3 regions of the Vibrio profundum genome follow, and region 3 is predicted to be linked to each of the others. Evidence: predicted binding sites of a transcription regulator. Region 3 holds the regulator's gene; each other region holds the start of a gene.
What was found. Region 3 encodes CRP, which controls carbon source genes, mostly activating them, when cyclic AMP is high. Its sites were predicted from a motif close to TGTGANNNNNNTCACA; they were not measured.

Region 1: a site for CRP is predicted at 3,835-3,850, ahead of nagE (N-acetylglucosamine-specific PTS transporter subunit IIBC). Genes of this name have one in related genera too.
Region 2: a site for CRP is predicted at 6,121-6,136, ahead of L4C34_RS12275 (NupC/NupG family nucleoside CNT transporter). Genes of this name have one in related genera too.

What each region holds. Positions count from the first base shown of each region.
Region 1 covers NZ_JAKJTA010000010.1:47,176-54,706, forward strand. Annotated here, with positions in the region: gene L4C34_RS10960 (cation:proton antiporter domain-containing protein) at 1-1,049, opposite strand, end outside; gene nagC (DNA-binding transcriptional regulator NagC) at 1,215-2,429, opposite strand; gene nagA (N-acetylglucosamine-6-phosphate deacetylase) at 2,432-3,568, opposite strand; gene nagE (N-acetylglucosamine-specific PTS transporter subunit IIBC) at 3,969-5,540, shown strand; gene glnS (glutamine--tRNA ligase) at 5,769-7,439, shown strand.
Region 2 covers NZ_JAKJTA010000011.1:119,549-127,079, forward strand. Annotated here, with positions in the region: gene L4C34_RS12250 (LysE family translocator) at 1-212, shown strand, start outside; gene L4C34_RS12255 (SDR family NAD(P)-dependent oxidoreductase) at 291-1,076, opposite strand; gene putP (sodium/proline symporter PutP) at 1,794-3,281, shown strand; gene L4C34_RS12265 (GNAT family N-acetyltransferase) at 3,345-3,743, opposite strand; gene L4C34_RS12270 (LysR substrate-binding domain-containing protein) at 3,859-4,767, shown strand; gene L4C34_RS12275 (NupC/NupG family nucleoside CNT transporter) at 4,858-6,051, opposite strand; gene L4C34_RS12280 (APC family permease) at 7,409-7,531, shown strand, end outside.
Region 3 covers NZ_JAKJTA010000006.1:143,355-150,885, reverse strand. Annotated here, with positions in the region: gene L4C34_RS06710 (DedA family protein) at 1-365, opposite strand, end outside; gene L4C34_RS06705 (aminodeoxychorismate/anthranilate synthase component II) at 589-1,167, shown strand; gene L4C34_RS06700 (aspartate aminotransferase family protein) at 1,527-2,738, shown strand; gene astA (arginine N-succinyltransferase) at 2,797-3,816, shown strand; gene astD (succinylglutamate-semialdehyde dehydrogenase) at 3,838-5,295, shown strand; gene L4C34_RS06685 (DUF1338 domain-containing protein) at 5,319-6,110, shown strand; gene crp (cAMP-activated global transcriptional regulator CRP) at 6,228-6,860, opposite strand; gene L4C34_RS06675 (phosphoribulokinase) at 7,110-7,531, opposite strand, start outside.

The sequences.
Region 1 (7,531 bases), on a different contig from region 3:
GCAGCGAGCACAAAGGATATGGAGACGGCCATGGCAATCGCGACCATGATATCACTATTGATCCAGCCAAGTTTGTAGGCAAGTGCACCAACGATCAGGCCGAATTCACTGAAGTTGAATAAGGTGAGTGCGGTAAAGAGGGAGGTACGTACTCGGAATTTGAATTTGTTCAATACCTGAAAATACAGGAACCCTTTTAAAGGTAATACGAGCAGTAACAAAAGTGCGAGCGTCAGACCTGCGAGGGTCGGCTGAGCTTGTAAACCGATGTTTAAGAAAAAACACACCAAGAATACTTCTTTGAGGTTAAATAATGACTTGGAGAGTTCTGATGCCTTTTTATGCCCGGATAGCAGCATGCCCATTATCAAAGCCCCTAAGTCTGGCTTAAGACCAACAAAGCTGAACAAGCCTGCTCCCATTACTAGGGCAAAGAAAATGCCAAACAAGACTAACATTTCACCATGCCCGGCCCAATCGAGCAGCTTATAAAATAGAGGGCGTAGTAGCGGTAAGGCTATTAAAACGACGGCATACCACTCTGGCATTTTCCCTGTAGAGGCCGTGAGAAATAGTACCGCAAAGATGTCCTGCATGACCAAGATACCGATCGCCATCACACCATACAAGGCGTTCATATCGCCTTTTTCCTGGATAGATTTAACCGCAAATACCGTACTAGAAAAAGACAGAGCGAAGCCCAAGGTTACAAGTTGGCCTAGCGAGACTTCGGATAAGCATGCGACACCTAAAAACTTTAGCATGACTAAAAATGCACTGAACGCGAGCGTCGACAGGATATTGTGTATGCTAGCGCCAGCCCAGATTTCTTTAGATAATAATACTTTGATATCTAATTTTAGGCCGATGGTAAACAGCATTAATGTCACACCGAGATCGGCAAGAAATTCAATGTTGTTACTACTTTGATAACCAAAATGGTGCAGTGCAAACCCCGCAAGTAAGAAACCAACTAGGGGTGGAAGGTGACAACGAAGCGCGATAAAACCTGCAATAAATACAGAGGATAAAAGTACAAGTTCGGTCAAAGGCAAAAGTCCTTAATATTGGAGGTTTGGTGTATAATTTATAAACAAGATAAATTATACACACATTAAGCTCTAACATTCAGACTTCAAATAGAAAACAAACCAAAATATAACAATTAAGATGTTATATTTTGGTTTGTTTATCGTTGGGAGCTGGTGTATATGTCAGTCTTCTAACAGTTTTTGCAATAAAGCGCCATTTAGCATTGCTCGTTTAATCATGGCGAATGCTCCCATCGAAGGTTGGTCGTTAAGCAACGAGGCGACAATTGGAAGCGACTCGTGGAAGGTTTTCAGTGACTGATTTTGTACATTTCGTTTGATTGCGGGGAAAATGATATCTTGGCACTGAGTAATGTCACCGGCGATGACGACTTTCTGTGGGTTAAACAAGTTGATGGTGATGGCGACGGCTTTACCAAGTTGGTTACCGACACGGATTAAACTTTGCCTAGCTAATTCATCTCCAGAATTTGCATGCGAGCAGACATCTTTGATGGTGATATGGTTGAGTTCTGCAAGGCTAGATTCATAGCCTTGACTAACAAGTTGGCGGACTCGTTTAATGATGGCAGGGTTGGCTGCGATGGTTTCTAAACAGCCAAAGTTACCACATTGACATTGCTCTCCGAGCGGGTCAATTTGAATGTGGCCGATTTCGCCCACATTTCTATTTGAGCCGAGAAAAACGTTACCGTTGATAATAATGCCAGCCCCCGTTCCACGGTGAACGCTGACAAGGATTGAGTCTTGGCAGTCTTGGCTAGCGCCAAAGTAGTGTTCAGCGAGCGCCATCCCTCGGACATCGTTGCCAATAAAGCTGTGCACTTTAAATTTTGCTTGGATAATACTGCCGAGTTCTAACTTATTAACTCGAATACCTGGCACATACTCCACCGTGCCTGTTTCCGGGTTGATAAGTCCTGGCAAAACAATGCCAATGGCGATCAGCTCTTCGACCACGTTTTTATTGTCGAATAAAAAGAAGGATAGCTGTTGAATGAGCCCTTCTACCAATTCGTCTTGGGTCGTGTAGAGGAACTCATTATGACTCGTGGCGAGCTCTCGTCCCGATAAATCGAATAAACTGAAGTGGATATAGTCGCGGCCGATTCGCACTGCTAAAGAGTGGAACGGTTCAACAACCGTTTTTAACGAGATAGCTCTTCGCCCTCCCGTTGAAGCTTGTTGGGCGACCTCTTTTATGAGGCCGCGCTCTAGCAACTGGCGGGTGATCTTAGTAACGCTCGCCGGAGCGAGTTGACTGAGGTCGGCTACCTGAATACGCGAGATAGGACCTTGTTGATCAATCAACCGATATACGGCTGCACTATTGAGTTGCTTGACTAAGTCTACGTTACCGATTTGTCCGCCATTCATGATTAATTTTGCTCGTATATTCCGTTTACAACAGTTGCTTGGACATTGAAGTCATTATCAAATACTGCCAAGTTCGCGACCATTCCTTTTTGAACTCGCCCAAGCTCGTCCTGCATGCCAATTGCCGTCGCAGGGTATAAGGTGGCCATTCTAAGTACTTCATCTAAGGCGATACCTGCGTGATCGACGGTGTTTTTCACCGCTTCAATCATAGTTAGCGCAGAACCTCCAAGTGTACCACTTTCGTCAATGCACTTACCATCGCGGTAATAGACTGTTTTACCAACAAAAAGAAAGCTATCTATTTCAGCTCCTGCTGGGGCTGTGGCGTCGCTCACTAAGACTAATTTCTCACCCTTCATTTTGTGTGCAATACGGATGTTGGCGTAGTCAACGTGGAACCCATCAGCGATTATCCCAGCGTAAACGTCTGCGGTATCATAAACGGCCCCCACGACACCAGGATCGCGGGCACTAATGGAGGTCATAGCGTTGAAAAGGTGAGTGGCAAACGTAATTCCATCATTAAAGCTTTGCTTCGCTTCTGCATATGTCGCGTTAGTATGGCCGATAGCTACGACAATACCCGCTCGTTTTAGTTGTTCTATAAACTGCACGTCATTACATTCAGGAGCGAGGGTGACTTTGGCGACTACGTCTTTGTTGGCGCATATGAAGTCGATCATGTCTGCCGCAGACTGGCGGATAAAGTCCACGCTGTGAATGCCTTTCTTGGCACTATTAAGATAGGGCCCTTCTAAGTGTAGACCTAGAGATTGATTGAGGTATCGACCTTGGTACTCACGCGCAACAGTGATAGCACGCTTCATATCCTCGTCTGAAGAAGTAATCAATGTCGGTAAAAAGCTGGTACAGCCCGAGCGTAGATTGGCCAAGTGCATCGTTTGTAGCGTTTCGACGGAAATATCGTTGTTTAGCATGACTCCGCCACAGCCGTTAAGTTGTAAATCGATAAAACCTGGGCTTAGGTTTGCACCATTTAGATCCACTCGTTGTACGTTGCTAGGGAGATCTTTCAGCAAACAAATGTTCTCAATCATATTGCCATTAATGATAACGGCATGATCTCGAAGAATTTCTCTCCCGGTATAAATTTTGCAGTTAGTTAGCGCGTACATCGTTGGCTAATCCTTATCAATTCGTTGGTTTGAACAAGTGCTAGTGCTTACCCCGTAGAAATCCGAGCCTTTCGGGTTAGGGTAAGCTCATTTAATGTGCAGTCAAATGAGTGTGCGCGATATTGTATAACACCGATGGTGTCACGTCTTACCTCATTTTAGCCCTGTAAACTGTAACTCGTTCACGTGGCCTAGATTTATTAATTCGTATTGTAAAATAAGAGTGAGCGTTCAGCCAGTCAAATTGATACTTCTTATTAATTGTTGGTGATTAATATCACACATATGGAGGTTTTCATTTGCTAGCAAACTAGATTTACATACACTTAGGCAAACTAAATTGAGGCGCTAAAATAAGTGCCTTGTACGATATTCTGAAATCCGATAGGGGGAACTAGAGGTGAATATTCTTGGTTACGCGCAACGATTAGGTAAAGCATTAATGCTGCCGATTGCAACACTACCAGTTGCCGCGCTTCTATTACGTCTTGGGCAGCCTGACTTGCTCGACATTCCATTTATGGCTCAAGCTGGTAACGCTATTTTCACTAACCTACCGCTATTGTTTGGTCTAGGTATCGCTATTGGCTTGTCGAAAGACGGCTCAGGTGCTGCCGGCCTTGCGGGTGCCGTGGCTTACTTCGTTCTAACTGCGACCTCTTCTACAATCAATTCTGAAGTAAACATGTCTTTCTTTGGCGGTATTATTGCGGGTGTTATTGCGGGCCACGCATACAATGCTTTCCATACTACACGTTTACCAGAATGGCTTGCTTTTTTCTCCGGAAAGCGTTTAGTGCCAATTATGGCAGGACTGATCGCTCTCATCGTCGGTGGCGGAGCTGGTTATGTATGGCCAACCATTCAACATGGTTTGAATGCGCTTGCTCATGGCATCTCAACCACAGGCTATGTTGGTGAGTTTATTTATGGTGTCCTTAACCGCGCGCTCATTCCTGTTGGTCTGCACCATGTACTTAACTCGTACATGTGGTTTGGTCTAGGTACATGTCAAGAAGTGTTCACGGCTCCTATTGCGGCGCTACACGGTGCAACTCAACTATGTGTTGACCCATCTATTGCGAAGTCGCTGGTTGTTGGCCAAGAGCACACGTTCCACTTTGTGAACTCGGTTACTCCTGAAATTAAAGCGACCGTGACTAGCCTAACTGATTCTGCAGGTCAAATTGTTACTAAGACTGGCGACTTAAACCGCTTCTTCGGTGGTGATAAGAGTGCTGGTGTGTTCATGACGGGCTTCTTCCCAATCATGATGTTTGGTTTGCCAGCAGCAGCGTTAGCGATGTACTTAGCAGCGCCAGCGAAAACTCGCCCACAAATCGCTGGTGCACTTTTCTCTGTTGCTTTCTGTGCATTCCTGACCGGTATTACAGAGCCGCTTGAGTTCATGTTTATGTTCTTAGCACCAGGTCTGTATGCTATCCACGCTGTGTTTACTGGTTTGGCAATGGTTGCGACCAACATGTTTGGCACGCTTGACGGATTTGGTTTCTCTGCAGGTCTGATTGATTTCGTATTGAACTGGGGTTTAGCAACCAAGCCGGTCACTCTGCTTATCATCGGCTTATGCTTTGGTGTGCTGTATTTCGTGACTTTCAGTGTTGCTATTCGAGTGTTCAACTTGAAATCACCAGGTCGTGAAGGCACGGAAGATGATGCTCCTGTGTCAAAAGAAGAAATTAAAGGTGATTTGGCTCGCCAATACGTTAAGGCTCTGGGTGGACGTGAGAACTTAACCGCGATTGATGCCTGTATTACACGTTTACGTTTGACTTTGAAAGACCGCTCTGTTGCTGATGAAGCTGTGCTTAAAAGGCTTGGTGCCAAAGGCGTGGTTAAATTAGGCGAAAACAACCTACAGGTCATTTTAGGCCCACTTGCTGAAATCATCGCAGGTGAAATGAAAACGGTTGGTATCGGTGAAGATTTAACTGAAGTGAAACTTCCGTAATATTTAATCATCACGATAAAAAGCCTCCACATAGGAGGCTTTTTTGTATTAAGCGGTCATGCCTGCGTGGTTTTCGAACAGTTTGCGTAAATAATCAGAAGAAATGATGTCTTGGTATTGTGTCACATCTCAGAATCATGGATTATTAACGTTAACATGCTTTCCTTGTTCAAGAAGCGAGAGCAAAACCAATTTTTGACAATACTGAATAGATTTGAGGTGCCATAGATGAGTGAAGTTGAGGCTCGTCCTTCGAACTTTATTCGCCAAATCATTGATAAAGATTTAGCGAATGGTGGACATACTAGCGTGCATACCCGCTTTCCCCCAGAGCCAAACGGCTATTTGCATATCGGTCATGCAAAGTCCATTTGTCTGAATTTCGGTATTGCTCAGGATTATCAAGGCCAGTGTAATCTTCGCTTTGATGACACAAACCCTGAGAAAGAAGACGTCGAATACGTTGATTCTATTAAAAACGATGTGAGTTGGCTTGGATTTGAGTGGAGCGGTGATGCTCGTTATTCATCGAACTATTTCGACAAGTTGTATGGCTATGCTGTTGAGTTGATCAACAAAGGTCTTGCTTATGTTGATGGGCTTTCTCCTGAGCAGATCCGTGAATATCGCGGCACATTAACAGCACCGGGTAAAGCAAGCCCATATCGCGATCGCAGCGTTGAAGAGAATTTAGCACTGTTTGAAAAAATGCGTTCGGGTGATTTTGCTGAAGGCACCGCGTGTTTACGCGCTAAAATTGATATGAGCTCTTCGTTTATGGTAATGCGCGATCCGGTTATCTACCGTGTTCGTTTTGCCCATCACCATCAAACGGGTGATAAGTGGTGCATTTACCCAATGTACGACTTTACGCACTGCATTTCTGATGCGATTGAGAATATTACTCATTCACTGTGTACGTTGGAGTTTCAGGATAACCGACGTTTGTACGATTGGGTCTTAGACAACATTTCTATTGAGAGCCAGCCTCGTCAGTATGAATTTAGTCGTTTGAACCTTGAATATACGGTGATGTCGAAGCGTAAACTTAGCCAACTTGTCACTGAGAATTTGGTTGAAGGCTGGGATGATCCGCGTATGCCGACGATTTCAGGCTTGCGTCGCCGAGGCTTTACATCTGGTTCTATTCGAGAGTTTTGTAAGCGTATTGGAGTAACGAAGCAAGAAAATATGATCGAATTTGGCTCATTGGAGTCATGTATTCGTGATGACCTGAATGAGAATGCGCCACGCGCGATGGCTGTACTCGATCCTGTCAAAGTTGTGATTGAAAACTTCGCGGAGCAGTCAGTTGAAACGCTGTCTGTTGCTAACCACCCGAATAAACCAGAAATGGGGTCTCGCGACGTTCCATTTACTCGTGACGTGTGGATCGAGCGTGATGACTTCCGTGAAGAAGCAAACAAAAAGTATAAGCGTTTGGTTCTTGGCAAAGAAGTTCGTTTACGTGGCGCTTACGTGATCAAAGCTGAACGTATTGAGAAGGACGAGCAGGGTGAAATCACGACTATTTATTGTAGCTACGACGCTGATACCCTAGGTAAGAATCCAGCTGATGGTCGCAAAGTGAAGGGTGTTATCCATTGGGTTTCTGCGCAAGAAGGTAAAGCTGCGGAAATTCGTTTGTATGATCGCTTGTTTAGTGTGGCCAACCCAGCAGCTTCAGATAACTTTGCTGAAACAATCAACCCAGAATCTTTGGTTACCGTTAATGGTTATGTTGAACCGAGCCTTGTTACTGCACAAGCAGAGCAAGGAATTCAGTTTGAGCGAACGGGTTATTTCTGCCTAGACAGTAAAGATTCTCTACCAGATGCACTCGTGTTTAACCGCACAGTTGGTCTGCGTGATTCTTGGGCTAAAATAGAAAGCAAATAGCGAAGCTATTGTACTTAGCAAAATAGACGCAATAAAAAACCAGCACTTCAGTGCTGGTTTTTTTTATGTTGCCCAGCCGTGTTTTAGATAAC
Region 2 (7,531 bases), on a different contig from region 3:
TTACGCAAGTCGTTACCGTGGATACACCCTTATCAATTCAAGTTCTCTACGGTGTTATCATTAGCATTGCGCATCTAATTTGGTTCAGCCTCGTTGCATACTTACTATCGACAAAAGCAGTATTACGAAAAGTAGACAAAGTGAAAGTCTGGGTCGAAAGAGTAATGGGTACCATGCTGTGTCTACTCGCCAGCAAAATTGCCTTAACCTAATTACTCCGCCTTATCTGAGCATCTCCTTATGTAGGTTGAGGGGATGCTATTTCACTTTCGCTAATCACTAATCACTAATCAATTAATACTTAAGCCCGCGTCGACAATAAAATCCTGCCCTGTGCAACCGCTTGATTCGTCGGAGGCGAGAAACAATGCCATATTCGCGCAGTGCTGCCCATCAAGACGCACTTTAAGTGCTTGCTGATCGAGAAAACGTTGCTCGGCTTCTGGATCGAGCTGTTGCCACATGGCCTGTTGTTTATCGGTTTTAATTGCTCCGGGAACCAAAGAGTTGATCCTGATACCCTGCTCGCCTAATTCATGTGCTAATGCACGCGTTAAACCATGAATCGCAGCTTTGGATATCGAATAGCCAACTCGCCCCGGTTTACCCCGCCGCCAAATAATGGAGCCGAGATTGATGATCACCCCTTGCCCTTTTTTCGCCATGCTTGCAGAGACACTTTGAATCGCGAACACATGATGGCGCAGATTGACATTGATACACTCATCAAACGTACTTTCCGTCAATCCAGAAAACGAGTGATGCTGGTCATCTCCTGCATTATTGATCAATACGTCCACCCCATCATGCTCTGCGTTCACCTGAGTAAAGACTTCTTGTAAGCGAACAATGTCAGTTACGTCACAATGATAAAACTGACCTCCTAATGAGCTGGCCAATACGCGCCCCTTGTCAATGGCAATATCCAAGATCACCACCTTTGCTTGTTGGGTCGCAAACGCTCGCGCAATATCAGCGCCGATGCCGTCAGCGCCACCGGAGATGACAACTACCTTGTCGCATAAACTTGGATAACACGCCGTGTTATTGTCTTCTCTCTCTTTTTTTACTTTCAAATCAACCTCGATCGATAACGTGTCAATAAACTGCAAATAACTGATATTTATTTGCTATTACATATTCTATTTAATTACAAAAATATCATTGAACTAACTTGAGTAGACACTTACATTGACGCCCGTCGCCAGCACGCGACTGCGTCTCCCCCTCGCTGTACACTGTGCGGAGACCGACCATATTTCTATGAGCAACGTCAGAAATAATAAAAATAAAAAACTAAGCTAGGTCTTAAAGGCCAAATAGCGCACTTCCCCAAGCAGCCTGAGAGGAATTTTCAGGCTGCGTGGGCATTCATTTGCATCATCGCTACCAAACTTCCGTGTAACAGAATCCTCTCATTCACCTTATTAATCAGTTTTTCCAAAAACATCTTAATGGCTATAAAATTGAGCGCCTAAATAAAAGCAAAACATTACATTGACCCATTACTGCTGTTAAAAATACGTTATCAGTGTTAGTATTTTTGCCCTTCTCAAACTGACTAATAACATTATGTCTGGATAACGACGCGAAGGATGCCTTTAAGATAGAACAAAGTTCCATCACTATCCCTACAGCCCAATTTCGAACAACGACCAGTAGAGCTTTAAATAGGCCATAAAAATATCATGGCGTTGTCGTAATAAAAGACAAATACATGACGAACTCCCACTGCTTAAACACAGCCACCTTAACATGGCGTGACGCATAGGAGATTCGATACAGGAGATTCAATGTCTACTTTCTACATCGTGTTAGCGATTTACTTTATAATCATTTTTGCCATTGGCATATTTGCTGCCCGAGCAACCAAAGACAATTCCGACTACGTTCTAGGCGGACGCAGCCTTAGCCCTGCGATCACTGCCCTAGGCGCAGGCGCGTCTGATATGAGTGGTTGGCTATTACTTGGCCTTCCCGGTGCCGTGTTTGTTTCAGGTTTAGATCAGCTTTGGCTACCAATTGGCCTTACTGTTGGTGCCTACGTAAACTGGCGTTTTGTGGCGAAAAAACTACGAATCTACACCGAGAATGTCGGTGACGCTCTGACCATCCCATCTTACTTTGATGCCCGTTTTGGTAATGGAAACCGCGTTCTTCGCCTAATGACAGCTGTCGTGATCCTGATTTTCTTCACACTTTATGCCGCAGCTGGCTTTGTTAGTGGTGCATACTTATTCCAAGCACTTTTCCACATTCCATATCACACAGCCGTTTGGTTTGGCGCCGTGTTCTTAGTCGCCTACACTGCGATTGGTGGATTTTTAGCCGTTAACTGGGTCGATTTCTTCCAAGGCTCATTAATGTTCTTTGCCTTGCTTATCACACCATTTGCAACTTGGTATCACTTAGATCACTCACAAGCACTCAGCTTACAGCTGCCAGCACATTACTTCTCAACAATTGGTGTCCATACCAGTATGCTAGGTGTTGTTTCATTGTTGGCTTGGGGTCTTGGCTACTTTGGCCAGCCGCACATTCTGGTACGTTTCATGGCGATCCGTAACGTAGAAGGCATGTCTGTTGCTCGTCGTATCTGTATGGGCTGGATGGTTGTGTCGCTGATGGGCGCATTTGCCGTTGGTATCACTGGCGCACTTTACTACTCCTCACACGCTCATAGCTTTGACAATGAGATGGTGTTCTTAGAGCTAGCGAAAGGCCTATTCCCTACATGGATTGCTGCGATCTTGTTCTCGGCTGTGTTGTCTGCCGTCATGAGTACTATTGCCGCACAGTTGCTTGCTTCTTCCAGCGCACTAACAGAAGATATCGCGCACTTCTTCAATATCAACCTTGCTGAGAAATCTAAAGTTTGGTTTGGCCGTGCCGCTGTTGTTGCCGTTTCTTTGGTCGCGATGATTTTTGCTAATAACCCGCAAAGCAGCATTCTTTCGATTGTTAGCCACGCTTGGGCAGGGATGGGCGCGGCATTTGGCCCGGTTATCTTGTTCTCGCTATTCTGGCGTCGCTGCACTGCTAACGGTGCAGTCGCGGGTATGGTGGTCGGTGCTATCGTGGTACTGGGTTGGATTTGGGGGCACGGCCAATGGCCTCACTCAGACGTATTCAATCTATATGAAATCATCCCAGGCTTCACCTTAGCCTGTATCGCTTTAGTTACGGTTAGCTTGATGGGTGCACAGCCTAGTAAGCAAGTGCTTAAAGAGTTTGATGACGTTACTCACCAATGTGGTGAACTAACCACTCAACAGCAATAATTACTCGCTCATTCATCCAAAAAGCAAGGCTACTGTAGCCTTGCTTTTTTGTGCCTACAATACTTACAGCACTTTTCCCATTCCTTCCATGCGTGGGGTAACATTGCTATAACCAAACTGTTCGTAGAACAATGGCTCATTAGCAATCAAAGATATATAGCTGCCTTTATCGCCATTCACTTCCAGAAAGTGTTCTATCGATTTCATTACCATCCGACCTAGCCCCATTCCTTGATATTCAGCCGAGACGGCAATATCTGTTATTTGATAGAAGCAGCCACCGTCACCAATAACTCGACCCATCGCAATCAGTTCACCTCGCCGACGAATCGTCACAGCATAGAGAGAATTAGGTAGACCTTTTTCAGCCGCTTGTTGGGTTTTTGGGCTTAATCCAGCGCGAATGCGTAGCGCCACATACTCGCTTGCCAGTGGTAATGTGTGTTTGATTTCAATATCCATGCTCAATATCTCCGTTATTAATCTGCAATAGCTGTCTTTATTCGGTATGGTATTTACGCACACACCACGCTAGACACACCAACAACCTTTTCATAGAGAACTACAAGACCAGTTTATGGACAAACGTCTACGCCACCTTGCCGCTCTGCGCTACTTTGAATCAGCCGCGAGACACAAAAGCTACAGTAAGGCCGCTGATGAACTTTGTGTGAGCCAAGCGGCAGTAAGCCAAAAATTAAGACAACTCGAAACAAGCCTCGGCTGCCAACTATTTTCCCGCCAAGGACGACAAATGCTACCTACGCAACTAGGCGCTAAATTGCATCATCAAGTCGGACAAGGGTTTGAAAATATCATCCGCGGCTTAGACGAGGTTCAACCAGCTAAAACTACCATGTTAACCGTCAATACCACGCCCTCTTTTGCCACACGCTGGTTAATGCCCAGACTGTGGAAATTCAGCGTGGCTCACCCAACGATTCCTATTCGAATCGACTCCAGTTATGAGCGACTTACGAGTCTCCCCACTAACGCTGATATCGCATTGGGAGAAATTTCCCCAAATGATATCGATGACCGGCAATACTGTTACGAGCTGTTGTTTGAAGAGCAGATTTACCCTGTGTGTTCGCCGAGACTCCTCCAACACACCAAGATTGATGAGCCCAAAGACTTGCTCAATTGCTGGCTGGTTGCCGACACTGATAAGCATCATTTCTCTTGGCAGCAATGGTTCGAAAAAGCAGGCGTCTGCGTCGATTCATTGCACCCTCAATGGCTAGAAGTCGCAACGCTAGATTTGGGGATTAACGCGGTGGTTGCCGGACACGGGGTTTGCCCAGCAACCGATAGCCTTGCGGGAGACTTTATTCAAAGAGGCTTATTGGTAAAACCTTTTGATATCACCCTCACCTCTGGCATTCAGCAAGCGGCCATTTACCGTAAGAACGCCTACCACACCCAAAGCATTCAGGCATTTATCCACTGGTTGAAAGAAGAGTCGGACGTAAAGAGTCGTATGTAGATAGGTGTGTATAGAGGTAGAAATATGAGGGCAAAAAAAATCAGCACCGAATAAGTGCTGATTTTCTTAAAATGACGATAACGTATTGGATCAGTGCAGCATGAGGTTTGCAATCATTGCTGATAGCACGCTAACCAACGTTGAGCCGTAAAGGAGACGTAAACCGAAACGTGCAACCATGTTGCCTTTCTCTTCGTTCACCCCTTTAACCGCACCCGCAATAATACCGATTGAAGCGAAGTTCGCAAAAGAAACTAGGAAAATCGAGATAGTACCAATCGTGCGCGGTGAGAATTGCGCGATTTCTTTTTGTAGAGTCAGCATAGCAACGAATTCGTTCGACACTAGCTTAGTTGCCATGATGCTACCGGCTTGCAATGCTTCGCTTGAAGGGATGCCCATTAACCACGCCACAGGGTAGAAAATGTAACCAATCATTTGTTGGAAGCTCATGCCAAACTCCATCGTGAAGCCTTTGTTGATCATCGCAATCAAAGAGATGAAACCAATCAACATCGCCGCAACGATCACTGCCACTTTAAAGCCCATTAAAATGTATTCACCCAGCATTTCAAAGAATGACAGTTTTTCGCCCATTCCTTCTGCTAGCATGTCATCAAAATTGGTTTCTTGCTCATGATCGTATGGGTTAATGATCGACAAGATAATAAAAGTACTGAACATGTTAAGCAGTAATGCCGCTACGACATACTTAGGGTCAATCAGCTTCATGTACGAGCCGACGATAGACATTGAAACGGTAGACATAGCCGTTGCCGCTAGCGTGTACATACGACGCTCAGACATTTGGCCTAAGATATCTTTATAAGCAATAAAGTTCTCAGATTGACCGATAGTCAATGAGCTTACTGCGTTAAACGATTCCAGCTTGCCCATACCATTTAGCTTTGATAAGACATACCCCAAACCACGCACGATAAGCGGTAACACTTTAAAGTGCTGTAATATCCCGATCAAAGCAGAGATAAACACAATCGGCATCAATACTTGCAAGAAGAAGACGAAGCCACCTTCGTTTTTAATCCCGCCGAACACGAAGTTTGTTCCGATATCTGCAAATGACATCAGGCTAGTAAAGCCGTCAGCAAATTTCATTACAATGGCTGTGCCTGCAGAAGAGTTTAGTAAAAAGTAAGCAAGGCCCATCTCTATAACGAGAAGCTGAATGATGTATCGTAGCTTGATATTTTTGCGATCTTTGCTCACTAGCAGCGCCAGTCCGGCGACAACGACAAGACCAAGTAGAAAGTGGAGATATTGCATGTTTAACGCGCCCAAAAGTGATAGAGGTTAAATTTGCGTGTATCATCCCCTCGAAGACATCATCAGTAAAGTGATAGTTCTCTCATTTTGAACAATAGTTTCATCACTGTGCTCAATTAGTAACTAACTTTGTTGGCCCAATTGCATAATCAATAAGCTATTTAATAAAATACTCAAAAGGCAACCATTGAATTTGCAAGGTTATTTTTACAAAATACTGACAAACAACCTGTGAAAGGGATTTTTTGGCTAGGCGACAAAAATTCTCTCTTTTTCTACCTTTTCTCATCTCCGCTATCTTGGGACAGACTCCCCGGCCGCAACAATGATGTCCAATACAAAAAACTGAACAAATAAAATAACGAGGACAATAAATAGTATTGCCCGAATTATGCTACGAATATAAATGCGCGCTTTCTTACTCTTTGGTTGGTTCTCTAATTGTTCTACCATAATTAGCCCTCACCACAACTGCTCACCCAAGTGCACATGCACTTACTTTCACTGTATAAATTATCAGCGGGTAATAAACAGTGAAGCGCTTCACACAAATGTGAATTATTTACAAGGCAAATTTTAATCTAGTTCATACCCAAACATTATATTGAGCATAGTTCTAATGAAGTGCTACACATATCAAACTCTCCCCCTTAAATACGACTCAAACTAGTAATAAATACTACACATCAATGCAAATGCATTCACAATGCAAATAATAAGGCGAAGATAAATGATAAAGTGAAATTAATCACGAATGCGAGATTCTAAATAATTCACAAAACAAATAATATTTATAGAGCAAGACAGTGTTAGAACTCTGACTAAATAGTCAGTAATAGAATTTAACAAACATCTCACCTAACGCCCAAAGTACCACTCACTCCCCCAGTAAACTTATTGACATACATGGTTACAAAATGTAACGTTTTCCGCTTAATTAGCAGGGAAATCGAATTAACTTCGTCTAACTAACCGATTACGCTGCATATTTTGACCTTCGGAGAAGGACTGTAACACAGCAGAGACTTGGCCTTCCTTGCCGTTCAAGGAACCATTTAGTCTCAATACAGGAAATTGGAATTGGCGCAACTAAGAGGTTGTCACAGCTTCAGTCAGATAGCATTGGTGAAATAAAAAATGGCAATCTAGTTCATGTCCAAAGCCTCACCATGATGATCTGTCCGTTCACAACCAGACATGGAATTCCTCTAAACGTCTACCGTAAGTAAAACTTGCACTCCAATACAATAACAGCACCAGCTCTGCTAGATGCTGAAATATAATAATTTGAGCGGTACGACAGCATTGCTTCTGCCGTTTTAGAAACATCATTATTACAATAAAGGATACATACTTTATGAGTGAGCACGTTTCAAGCTCTAAGCCCAAAAGAAGAATGGGGTTAATTCCCCTAACGATGACTGGTGTCGGTTCTGTTATCGGCTCTGGTTGGCTATTTGGCGCCTACCACGCAGCTAAA
Region 3 (7,531 bases):
TGTTTCATTCCTTCGACAAAACGACTGATCACCAAGCAAATAGGTCCATATTTTTGGATAATACTGTGTATTTTCTGCCATTTCTTCTCTGAAATGTAGCCCTTTTTGGCCAGCCAACTTTCAAAGTAGTAACCAATGAAATAGCCTGCAGTGTTGCCGCAAAAGCAAGCTATCCAGCCAATAGTCATCACCATCGGCAGGTTCATGACATTCTCTGATGACATGATGGAGGCAGTGATCAGCACCGATTGCCCTGGAAGAGGGATCCCCATTCCTTCAAAAAACACTGATACGATCAGTGCAAAATAGCCATAGTGTTCCAACAGTGGCTTCATGGATTGGATCAAGTCATGAATATGTATCAAGTGTGCTCCCTACTGTCGACATTGTATTGTATTCACTGGGCTGAGCGTAAAGGCCGGCTAGTATAACTGATCTGCTTGGGCTTTACTCTGGCAATCTTATTTGGCAGAGCAGACCGTTCTAATCCGAGTCGAGGGGAGCCTTAGAAGTGTGATTTCTCCTTGCGTTTCTATCGCTGGGCGGCACAATAGCAAACCATTACTGTCCATAGCCCTGATTAATACCATGCTGCTTATCATCGATAATTACGATTCGTTTACCTATAACTTGTATCAGTACTTTTGTGAACTGGGTATTGAAGTAAAAGTAGCGCGTAACGATGAAATTAGCTTGGCCGACATTGAGGCGATGAGCTTGAGTCATTTGGTGATATCTCCGGGGCCTTGTACCCCAGATGATGCGGGAATTTCACTGTCGGCGATTGAACATTTTGCGGGAAAACTTCCTATTTTAGGCGTGTGCCTCGGGCATCAGGCGATTGCTCAAGTGTATGGTGCGACAGTCACTAAAGCGCGACAAGTGATGCATGGCAAAACTTCTCCGATTGCTCATACCGGACGCGGAGTGTTTCATGGGCTCAATAATCCATTAACGGTCACTCGTTATCACTCATTGATTGTAGATAAACAGACCTTACCTGAGTGTTTCGTTTTAACGGCATGGACAGAGTTAGACGATGGCACGGTAGATGAAATTATGGGTTTTCAACACCGTTCTTTGCCGATCCATGCGGTGCAATTTCACCCAGAATCAATTAAAACTGAGCAAGGCCACGAATTGCTGGCGAATTTTTTAGCGCTATAATTTAAATTCCTCTTGGACCTAGATCACCTTTTTTAACATTTTAACGCAAAATATTGCTACGGCGGATAGTGAAAAACTATGCGTTGTCTCACCTCTCTATAGTGCGAGCAGCACTGGGTTTTCTAGCTGCGCCTCTTTTTCCTTCCTATAAAATAACGTGTTAGCGTCACTTTGTTGGCATATTTACTCAATCTTGGCTTCGCAAATATTAACTTGTCGGTGAAAAAAAGAACAAGTTACTATTGAAATGGTTAATTAAATGTAAATAAAATGCCACATTGTCATTAATGTAATACAAAATTTTACGGTGCAGGTCTTTGGCATGTTGATTGACAAGTTGCATCGATGAGGAAAAATCTATGACGGTTGGAAATAAAGTGGAACGCGAATTGTTTGATGAGGTTATGGTGCCTTGTTATAACCCAATGCAAATGATTCCAGTAAAAGGCGAAGGCGCTCGTGTTTGGGATCAGCAAGGAAACGAGTTTATCGACTTTGCTGGTGGTATCGCGGTGAGTTGCTTAGGACATTGCCACCCGGCTATGGTGAATGCCTTACAAGAGCAATCTAACAAGCTGTGGCATTTAAGCAACGTTATGACGAATGAGCCTGCATTGCGCTTAGCACAGAAATTAACTCAAGTTAGTTTTGCTGAAAAAGTTTTCTTCGCCAACTCAGGCGCAGAGGCCAATGAAGCAGCACTCAAGCTTGCACGCCGCTGGGCTGCTGACGTACACGGTGAGCACAAATCGGAAATCATTGCCTTTAAACAGGGTTTTCATGGTCGTACTTTCTTTACCGTGACCGTTGGTGGTCAAGAAGCCTATTCAGATGGTTTCGGTCCTAAACCTGGTGACGTGACACACCTGACTTATAACGACGTGGAAGAACTCAAGGCGCATATGTCTGATCGCACGTGTGCGGTGATGATGGAGCCATTGCAAGGTGAAGGCGGTATTGTGTCGCCGACGGACGAGTTTGTGCAAACGGTACGTGAATTGTGTGATAAGCACAATGCGCTGCTAATTTTCGATGAAGTTCAAACGGGGAATGGCCGTACTGGTGATTTCTATGCCTATCAAGGATTGGGTGTAACACCGGATATTCTAAGCACAGCGAAATCGCTCGGTGGCGGTTTTCCTATCGGTGCGATGTTAACGACGAGTGAACTTGCAACGCATATGAAGATTGGTACTCACGGTTCCACTTATGGTGGTAACCCATTAGCGTGTGCGGTTGCGGAAGCTGTGGTTGATGTTGTCAGCCAACCAGAGACTTTACAAGGCGTCAAAGAGCGAGAAGAGCTTCTACGCCAAGGTTTGGCTAAAATTAATGATAAGTACCAAATTTTTAGTGAAGTGCGTGGTAAAGGTCTATTGATTGGCGCGGCACTGAATGAAAATTGGCAAGGACGAGCGCGTGAAGTGTTAGTCGCCGCTGGCCAGCATGGCCTAATGGTGTTGGTTGCTGGAGCGAATGTCGTTCGCTTCACCCCATCATTGGTGATTGATAAAAAAGACATCGAAGAAGGTCTGGCTAAATTAGATAAAGCGATCGCGTCGTTAGTTTAATCTCTATTTGGCTTGCTGTGACAGCGGCGAGCCAAACTTGCATCAGGAGGGAATAACGATGCTGGTTGTACGTCCTATTTCTATGGCAGATTATGACGCGCTGCATACATGCGCAGAAGAGTCTGGCTATGGGTTCACTTCTCTTCCGGTTAACGAAGAATTATTGACTAACCGTATTACTCATTCCGAATACAGCTTTAACAAGCCAGAAGTCACGGAACCGGGAGACGAAGGTTACTTGATGGTGGGTTTCGATAGCGAGACGGGAGAAGTTGCCGGAACCACAGGTATTGAAGCATCGATTGGCTGGGATGTGCCATTCTACTCATACCACATTAGTAAAGTTGTGCATTCATCGCCAAAGCTTGGCGTGAACAATGTTGTGAAACTCTTGACGTTTGGCAACAACTACACAGGTTGCAGTGAAATTTGCACCCTGTTCTTACGAGAAGATTTTCGTCACGGGCTCAACGGCCGTTTAATGTCTAAATGCCGTTTTTTGATGATGGCAGAGCACCCTCATCGCTTTTCTGAAACCATTTTTGCTGAAATGCGTGGAGTGTCGGATGACGATGGTAATTCACCATTCTGGCAATGGTTGCAAGAGCACTTTTTCTCGATTGATTTTACTCTTGCTGATTATCTGACTGGTATCGGGAAAAAAGGCTTCATCGCCGATTTGATGCCTAAGCTGCCTATCTATATCAATTTATTGAGCGAAGAAGCGCAAGCGGTTATCGGCCAAGTTCACGAGAACACTAAACCTGCTTTACGTCTATTAGAAAAAGAAGGTTTTAGCTGCCGTAATTATGTCGACATTTTTGATGGGGGCCCGTCAGTCGAATGTGACTTATCGAATATTGAATCGGTTCGCCATTCGTTCAGAGCAAGCGTACAAATCTCCGAGCATTCTAGCTCGCAAGACTATTTGATTGCTAACACCTCGTTTGAAAACTTCCGAGCGACGGTAGCAAAGGCGGCCTACGATCAGGCGACAGATAGTGTCATTTTGGATAGTAAAGTTGCGTCGGCATTAGAGATAGCCGAAGGCGATAAAGTCAGAATGTTGGCAGTTTAAGTTTATTTTGAGGATAAAGTGATGACTCAGTGGATTGGTGGGCAATGGCAGGAAGGGGCGGGTGAAGTGATTGCCTCTCTCAGCCCTTACGATAATCAACAAATTTGGCACGGTAAGAGTGCAACGCCAGTGCAAGTCGATGCGGCGGTTGAAGCGGCGCGTGCCGCTTTTGTACGCTGGAAGAAAACCAGTTTGGCAGAACGTGAGCAACTGGTGCAGGCTTTTGCTGACAAAGTAAAAGCGAACAGTGAAACGATAGCGGAAATCATTGCTAAAGAGACGGGTAAGCCTATTTGGGAAACTCGCACTGAAGCGGCGGCAATGGCGGGTAAAATCGCGATATCTATTCGTGCTTATCATGACAGAACTGGAGCTGCGACTCGTGAAGTTGCTGGCAATCAAGTAGTGCTGCGCCACCGACCACTAGGTGTGATGGCCGTTTTTGGTCCTTATAACTTCCCCGGACATTTGCCTAATGGGCATATTGTGCCAGCACTCTTAGCTGGTAACACCGTGGTGTTTAAGCCTTCAGAATTGACACCGTGGACGGGCGAATTTGTCATGAAACTATGGCAAGAAGCGGGCTTACCTGCTGGCGTTGTCAACTTAGTACAAGGCGCAAAAGAAACCGGTATCGCGCTAGCCAATGCCAAAGGTATTGATGGCGTACTCTTTACCGGCAGTGCGAATACCGGGCATATATTGCACCGCCAATTCGCAGGCCAGCCAGATAAAATGCTCGCATTGGAAATGGGTGGCAATAACCCAATGGTGATTTCTGAGCAATATGGAGATTTGGATGCCACGGTATACACCATAGTACAATCGGCATTTATTAGTGCTGGTCAGCGCTGTACGTGCGCACGCCGCTTATATGTTCCAGAAGGAAACAAAGGGGACCAGCTACTAAGTAAATTACTCACTGCAGCGAAGGAAATCATTGTTGATCAGCCATTTGCCGAGCCAGCGCCTTTCATGGGACCGCAAATTTCTCAGCAAGCCGCGCAAGTTATTCTCGACGCACAGGCCAATCTTGTGTCACTAGGCGGTAAATCAATTTTGCCTGCCAGAGCAGGTGAGGCCGCCTTTGTTTCGCCGGGTATTATTGATGTCACCGATATCGCTGAGTTGCCTGATGAAGAGTACTTTGGGCCTTTACTACAGGTTGTTCGCTATCGCACCTTAGAACAAGCGGTCACGCTTGCTAATGACACGCGTTTTGGCCTGTCAGCGGGCTTAGTGTCTACCGATGATTCTGAGTGGGATTACTTCGTTGATCATATTCGCGCGGGTATCGTGAATCGTAACCGTCAATTGACAGGCGCGAGTGGTGATGCACCATTTGGTGGTCCTGGGGCATCTGGTAACTTACGACCAAGCGCTTACTATGCGGCGGATTACTGTGCCTATCCAATGGCTTCAATGGAGGGAGCATCAACGATGCTGCCAGACACTTTGAGTCCAGGTATCAAACTTTAGTGTGATGAGAAGAGGAGTCGGTAATGACACCGTCGATATTATTTCAATCTCTCTGGAATGACTATATTGAGCGCCTATGCCCATCGGCTGAGCGTGTTCACAAGCTGCTGCAAGAAGAGACGACCCTGATTAACGACCATATTGCATTGCGCACCTTTAATCTCGCGCCTGTTGGCCTTGAGGTGTTGGCTGCGCCTTTCTTAGCATTGGGCTATCAAGAATGTGGTGATTATGTTTTTGAAAGCAAGCATTTGGTAGCAAAGCATTATGAACACCCTGATGCTAATCAGCCTAAGGTGTTCATCAGTGAATTGTTGGTAGAGAAATTACCGAGCCAAGCGCAAGCTATTGTTGAGCGCTTGGTACAACAAGTCGATTCACAGCGTTTACACTCACATGAGTTTCTATCGGCTGGGCGTTTATGGGACATCAGCTTCGATGACTATCAGTGCCTTGCTAAGAGTAGCGAATACGCCGCTTGGTTGTCGGTTCATGGTTATGGTGCTAATCACTTTACGGTGAGCGTTAACCAGCTCAATCGCTTCGAGCAAGTCAAACAAGTGAACGATTACCTGACACAATCTGGTTTTGCAATTAATCAATCGGGTGGAGAAGTAAAAGGGTCGCCTGAAGTTTTGTTAGAACAATCATCGACGATGGCTGATAAAGTCGTGGTGACATTTAGCGATGGTCAGCATGAAGTGCCGGGTGGGTTCTACGAATTTGCTAAGCGTTACGCTATGGCCAATGGCGAGCTATACCCAGGCTTTGTTGCAGCGTCTGCAGATAAGATCTTTGAAAGCACTAATCTTTGATAATATTGATTTATAAAAAGATGAAGGAAGGGTGAGTGTGAAAACTCGCTCTTTGCTAAAACATAAAGCCACCTCAATGAGGTGGCTTTATTGTCTGCATCTTTAATTGCTAGGTGATTAACGAGTGCCGTATACGACGATCGTTTTACCGTGCGCAGAAATCAGATTCTGCTCTTCTAGCATTTTAAGGATACGACCAACAGTTTCGCGGGAGCAACCAACAATCTGGCCAATTTCTTGGCGAGTGATTTTGATTTGCATGCCATCAGGGTGGGTCATTGCATCCGGTTGTTTCGCCAGATTAAGCAGTGTTTGGGCAATACGGCCCGTCACATCTAGGAAAGCTAAATCGCCAACTTTTTGGCTAGTCACTTTCAATCTGCTCGCAATCTGTGAAGACAGACGCATCAGGATGTCAGGGTTAACTTGGATAAGCTGACGGAATTTCTTAAAAGAAATTTCAGCAACTTCGCATGGAGATTTAGCTCTTACCCAGGCTGTACGTTCTTGATCTTCTTCAAATAGACCAAGTTCGCCGATGAAATCACCTTGGTTGAGGTAAGACAGGATCATCTCCTTGCCTTCTTCGTCTTTTATCAGAACCGCAACAGATCCTTTAACAATGTAATACAACGTTTCCGCCTTCTCGCCCGCATGGATCAACGTGCTCTTTGAAGGGTACTTATGAATATGACAATGTGAAAGAAACCACTCTAATGTTGGGTCGGTTTGAGGTTTACCTAGAACCATAATATCTCACTTCCTCTGCAGGTGATGCTTGCCGTGTTCCATAATTTAGCCAGACCAGAAACCTGGTCTATCAGGACAAAATAGTTTCCTTATGCCGCAAGCTATCTTGTGTTTCCTTTCTGATAGTATCCTTTTTGCCACAGAATTTCTTGATTTAAATGGCTCGGAGGCGCGCATTTTATAGGCAAAAACGTGCCTAAGATCACGCTATGAGAACTCAGTGTCATTCGTGGCTAAATCTTGAGCACTCTAGCCTATTTTACCCGTCTCGATCAACTGTTGCAAAATTGGTCGTACGATCAGCTCCATGGCAAAGCTCATTTTGCCCCCAGGAACGACAAGCGTGTTATGACGCGACATGAATGAGCCATCAATCATAGCGAGCAGGTATGGAAAATCGACGTTTTTCATTCCGCGTAACCGGATGACCACAAAGCTTTCATCGAGGCTGGGGATGCCTTTGGCATTGAGTGGATTGGAAGTATCAACGGTTGGAACACGCTGGAAATTGATATGAGTACGAGAGAATTGTGGGGTGATGTAGTTTAGGTAGTCGTCCATAGAACGCACGATGGAGTCCATCACGGCTTCTCGTGAGTGGCCGCGGTCACGGGTGTCACGGACAAATTTCTGTATCCACTCAAGGTTAACAATGGGCACCATGCCAATTA